Regions from separate parts of the Catenibacterium sp. AM22-6LB genome, predicted to be linked through region 1. Evidence: predicted binding sites of a transcription regulator. Region 1 holds the regulator's gene; the other holds the start of a gene.

Region 1 (3,222 bases):
TAACTTTCTTATCGAAGTCATCACCACCTAAGCGGTTGTTACCTGCAGTGGCTAATACATCAAATGTACCATCATATAAGTCAAGGATAGAAACATCGAATGTTCCACCACCTAAGTCATATACTAATACTTTCTGTTCCTGTTCAGTTTTATCTACACCATAGGCAAGTGCAGCAGCTGTAGGTTCGTTGATAATACGTTCAACATCAAGACCTGCAATCTTACCAGCATCCTTAGTAGCCTGACGCTGAGCATCATTGAAGTAAGCTGGAACTGTGATAACTGCCTTAGTTACTTTTTCACCTAAATAGCTTTCAGCAGTAGCCTTTAAGTTCTGAAGAATCATTGCTGAAATTTCTTCTGGTGTATAATCACGACCATTTACATGTTCTTTATAGTTTGTACCCATATGTCTCTTGATTGATGCTACAGTATCAGGATTTGTAACAGCCTGACGCTTTGCAGCTTCACCAACGATGATTTCACCGTTCTTGAATGCAACAACTGATGGAGTTGTTCTCATTCCTTCTGGATTTGCAATTACTTTTGCTTCACCATTTTCCATAACACTGACACATGAATTTGTTGTACCTAAATCAATACCAATAATTTTACTCATAATAAGTTCTCCTCCTATTAATCCTTATTCACTTTCACTAAAGTTGCTCTAATTACTCTATCTTTTAACATATAACCTTTTTGTAATTCTTCAGTCACAATATTTGGACCAAAGTCAGGATTATCATCCTGCATGACTGCCTGGTGCATATTTGGATCAAATTCCTTACCCTGTGCTTCAATCACAGTTACACCATTCTTACCAAGAATATTCATTAACTGGTTCAAAATCATCTTATTACCCTTAAGAATATTCTTACCTTCTTCGCTTTCAGGTTCAACAGTTAATGATCTTTCATAGTTATCAATAACTGGTAATAACTCTTCAATAAAAGACTGCATTGCATACTTTAACTGATTCGCATGTTCATTTTTAAGTCTTTTCTTTAAGTTTTCCATATCAGCGAATACTTTATAATAATCTGTCTTCCACTTGTTGATTTGAGATTCTAAATCCTTAATCTTTTCATCTTTAGGATCTACTGTTTCTTCAGCTGTTTTTTCAGTTGCTTCTTCAGTTGTTTCTTCTTTTACTTTTTCAGCTTCTTCCTTAGTAGATTCTTCAACAGTTTCTTCTGCTTCTTTCTTCATTTCTTCTGCCATGGTCTCACCTCTTCTACTCATCATTTTCCTTGATGATTCTTTCTATATTTTCAGTAATATATTCTACAAGCGATACAACTTTCTTGTAAGGCATACGTGTTGGACCGATTACAGAAATCGTTCCTTTACTAGCTCCTCCTGTATCAAAAGAAGATGAAATAACTGATACATCATCAAGTCCAGATACATTTGAATCATCACCAATTAATACCTTGATACCATCATCATCAGTTGGTGCTAAGAAATTCCAGTTTGATGAATTTTCAAATGCACTCACTAATTTTCTTAACTTGTTGACATCATTGTATTCTGGTTGATACAGCAAATGATCTTTACCAGAGAAATATACATTGTTTCTTGCAAACTTCATAAATGCTTCTAAGAAAGCATTAAACAAGATTTCATGTTCCTTGATTCTCGTATTGAGGATTGGCTTGACATCGTTTTCTAATCTATCTGCCACCTGATTAATTGGCGTTCCTACTAATGTGTCGTTCATTACCGCCACACAAGATTGTAAATCATCCAAACTCAATGTCTCAGATAAAGTGAAAACTCGATTTTCTACATGTCCCTTATCCGTTACAATAATCGCAGTCACATTGCGCGTCCCAATTGGAACAAGTGTAATGTTCTGCAGAGATTCATAACTTGAATTAGGTCCTAGAGCAACCGCCGTTAGATCAGTCAACTGGCTTAACATTTCGCAGCTTTCTTTAATCAAACTATTCAATGATTGATGTGTATCACTAAAGATAGTTGCAACCTGATTCTTTACCTGTTCATCGACATTTGGCTGAAGCAAAGTATTTACATAATAGTAATATCCCTTCTTAGAAGGAACACGACCAGAAGATGTATGTGTCTTCACTAGAAAGCCAAGTTCTTCAAGCTTGCTCATTTCATTTCGAATAGTGGCGCTTGAATATGGTAATTCATATTTTGTCATTAGAAGCTTAGATCCAACAGGTTCTGCTGTTTCAATAAACTCTTCGACAATATATTTAAATATAAGCATTTGTCTTGCCGAAAGCATTCCCAAGCACCTCCTTAGCACTCTTTTTCCTCTTGTGCTAGATTCATTATACATTCTTTTTTAGCAGTGTCAAGACTTTAGTGCTAGTTTATATTAAAAATGGTTTCTCTAATTTGAGAAACCATTTATTCTGGTAAGAAATCTAGAAGAATGGAATTAAGAAGATCGAGTGTATCATTTGTTTTCAAATGATTGTTTTCAATAATCAACGAATGATTACCAAGGTTCTTAGTGAGAGCTTCTTTATAGACATCTTCTACAGAACAATGATATCTTCTTTTAAATTCATCAAGGTCTAATCCTTCTTTTAGACGTAAAGACATCATAAGATGATTAAACATTGTATCTTCAATTGTTTCTTTTTCTATATATATTGTATTCTTCCCCTGCAAGTAATCAGTAAGACTACGCGAGTGAGAAATAAGTTCATTATCTATTTTACCTGTCGCACCAATGCCCACACCATAATAGTTATCATAATGCCAATAAACTTTATTATGTTCTGATTCATGATTTCCTAACGCATAGTTAGAGACTTCATAGCGATGAAAACCAGCATGAGAAAGTGTCTCTACAATATAATCACTCCACTTTCCTTCTGTTTCTTCATCAAGAGGTTCAAAGGAATCATATAAACGTGTATGTTCCTCCAATATAAGTGAATAATAAGATAAATGATTAACAGGAAGTGATAGGGCAATATGCAAGTCTTCTTTTACATCTTCTAAGGTTTGTCCAGGAAGTCCATACATGAGATCAATAGAGATATGCTTAAAGCCTATAGCCTTTGCATTTCTTACTACTTCTTTCGCAATATCAGAAGTATGATAACGTTCAATCCTTTTTAATAAATCATTATTAAATGTCTGTACACCAACGCTTATTCGATTGACACCATGAGTATGCATACATTCTAGTTTATCAAGCGTTGCTGATTCAGGATTGACTTCTATTGTATATTCAAG
Region 2 (3,222 bases), on a different contig from region 1:
TACATATGAGTTAGATGCCTTTCATCTTGTTCAAAATATAATTCATGATATATATAAAGAAGTGGGTATTACTGTGACTGCAGGAATAGGAACGAATCTCTATCTTGCAAAGGTGGCTATGGATATTGTCGCTAAACATAAAGAACCAGACGAAAAAGGGGCCCGTATTGCGTACTTAAACACGTATGCCTATAGAAAACTATTATGGTCTCATACACCTTTGACCGACTTCTGGAGAGTCGGTAAAGGTATCTCTAAGAAACTCAATAATATCGGGTTATATACAATGGGTGATATCGCAAGATGCTCATTAGAAGATGAAGAAAAACTATACAATCTATTTGGAGTCAATGCAGAACTGTTTATTGATCATGCCTGGGGTTGGGAACCTTGTACCATGCCTGCCATTAAGGCCTACAAGGCACCTTCTAAAAGTATTGGAACAGGTCAGGTATTATCATGTGCTTATGATTATAAGAAAACTGAAATCATTTTAAAGGAAATGATAGAATCCTTAAGCATGGATCTCTTTGAAAAGCATCTAGTGACTAATAAGCTTGTCCTTACAATTGGCTATGATATTGAGAATATGAAGGAATATCGTGGAGAAATCATGGAAGATCGTTATGGCAGAAAGCTTCCAAAGCATCTCCATGGAACAATTAATTTAGATAGATATACATCTTCTTATAAGCTCATGTGCGATGCCTTATTACGTTTCTATCACTCACATATAAATCATGCACTTACAATAAGAAGAATTCAGTTAACTGCAACACAGATAAGAAGTGATGATGATATTCCTATGACCTATAAACAGCTTTCTTTATTTGATGAAGAAAAGATAGAAGTGGATTTATCTAAAGAAAAGAAATTGCAGAGTGTCACACTTGATATTAAGAAGAAATATGGTAAGAATGCCTTACTTAAAGGCGCTGATCTTCAGGAAGGGGCCACAACTAGAGATAGAAATAAAATGATAGGAGGGCATAATGCATGAATTATGACGATATAATCAATATGAAACATCCTACTTCAATAAATCATCCAAGAATGTCCATGAATAATAGAGCGGCTCAGTTTGCACCCTTTGCAGCTCTTAAGACACATGTAGATAAAATAAGTGAAGCAGGAAGACTTACGACTCAAAAACGTATATTAGATGAAGATAAAAGACAAGTATTAAATAGAGTACTTAACAATCTACTTATTAATAAAAAAGAACATCCTTTTATCACGATAGATTACTTTCTAGAAGATGAGTATAAAGAGGGTGGGTCTTACGTAACAGTAAGAGGTCAGTTTAAAGATATTGATGAAATCAATAAAAGAGTGATACTACTAGATAAAACAGCCATTCTCATCGAAGATATTTATCATATAAGTATACTGAAGGATTAAGACTGATTCATTTCAGTCTTTTTGATTGTTTAGCACTCAAATATTGACAATGCTAATAAAGGTGTGTATACTGTCATTAGCATTTAAAATACTAGAGTGCTAAAGGAGCGTAAAAAAATGTCAGATAAGAAAGAATTTAAAGCAGAGTCTAAAAGACTCCTCGATTTAATGATTAATTCTATTTATACTCATAAGGAAATCTTCTTAAGAGAATTGATTTCGAATGCCAGTGATGCAAGTGATAAGCTTTATTATAAAGCATTACAAGAAAATATTTCTGGTTTCTCAAGAGAGGATATGGCTATCAACCTAATTGCTGATAAGGAAAACAGAACCCTTACAATTGCAGATGAAGGGATTGGTATGAATAAAGAAGAACTAGAAGAACATTTAGGTACTATCGCAAATTCTGGCTCTTTTGAATTCAAGAATGCCTTAGAAAAAGGTGTCAGTGATGTAGATATCATTGGTCAGTTCGGTGTAGGTTTCTATAGTGCCTTCATGGTGGCTGATGAAGTAGATGTTTATTCTAAGAAATATGGAGAAGATAAGGGTTACTTATGGAAGAGTGATACAAGTGATGGTTATACTATTGAAGAAGCTGAAAAAGCAACACATGGTACAACTATTGTACTTCATTTAAAGAAAGATACTGAGGAAGAAGATTACAGTAAATATCTTGATCAGTATGAAATCGAAAGACTTGTTAAGAAATATTCAGACTATGTTCATTACCCAATCAAGATGGATGTCACTACTTCTAGAAAGAAAGAAGACAGCGATGAATATGAAGATGTTGTAGAAAACAAGACTTTAAACTCACAGGTTCCTTTATGGAAACGTCAGAAGAAAGATATCACTAAAGAAGAATATGATGAATTCTATAAGGCAAAATTCAATGATTTTGAAGCCCCTCAAAGAGTGATGCATAATACTGTAGAAGGTGCTGTCTCTTATACTTCATTATTATTTATTCCTTCTAAAACACCTATGAACTACTATTCACAAGACTATAAGAAAGGCTTACAGCTTTATTCACGCGGTGTCTTCATCATGGATCATGCAGAAGATTTAGTGCCAGAACACTTCAGATTTGTGAAAGGTTTAGTTGATTCACAGGATTTAAACTTAAACATCTCTCGTGAAATGTTACAGCATGACAGAAAGATGAAAGTCATGGCTAATAAGATTGAAAAACGTATCCAGACTGAACTTGAAAATATGTTGAAGGATGATCGTGATGAATATTTGACTTTCTTCAAGAACTTTGGTATGCAGTTGAAGTTTGGTATCTATAACAGCTATGGTATGTTGAAGGATAAGCTTCAGAACTTACTTATGTTCTATTCTTCTGATAAGAAAGAACTTATTACATTAAAGGAATATGTAGAAGCTATGCCTGAAGATCAGAAGGAAATCTATTTTGCTTCTGGTGAAACAGTAGAAAAATGTGATTTATTACCACAGGTAGAATCTGTTAAGTCTAAAGGCTATGATGTGTTATATATGACTGATAATGTAGATGAATTCTGCTTACAGATGATGAGAGATTATGATTCTAAGACATTCAAGAATGTCACTCAGGGTGATTTGGACTTAGAAACAGAAGATGAAAAGAAAGAACTTGAACAGAAGACTGAAGACAATAAACCATTACTTGAAATCGTTAAGAAGGCTTTAGGTGATAAGGTACAGGATGTTAAGTTATCTCATCGTTTAAAATCTCACCCAGTATGTCTTGCAAGTGGTGATGGTGTATCATTTGAAATGGAAAAGGTATTAAACCAGATGCCAGATGCACAGGGTGTGAAAGCAGGAAGA

The links. Region 1 encodes HrcA, which represses chaperone genes, less so after heat shock. Its sites were predicted from a motif close to TTTTAGCACTNNNNNNNNNNNAGTGCTAAAA; they were not measured.
Region 2: a site for HrcA is predicted at 1,429-1,459, ahead of htpG (molecular chaperone HtpG). Genes of this name have one in related genera too.

What each region holds. Positions count from the first base shown of each region.
Region 1 is NZ_QTUM01000023.1:7,809-11,030, reverse strand. Features, by position in the region: gene dnaK (molecular chaperone DnaK) at 1-619, opposite strand, end outside; gene grpE (nucleotide exchange factor GrpE) at 637-1,209, opposite strand; gene hrcA (heat-inducible transcriptional repressor HrcA) at 1,235-2,257, opposite strand; gene hemW (radical SAM family heme chaperone HemW) at 2,383-3,222, opposite strand, start outside.
Region 2 is NZ_QTUM01000009.1:4,300-7,521, reverse strand. Features, by position in the region: gene DW269_RS03470 (DNA methylase) at 1-1,000, shown strand, start outside; gene DW269_RS03465 (hypothetical protein) at 997-1,401, shown strand; gene htpG (molecular chaperone HtpG) at 1,519-3,222, shown strand, end outside.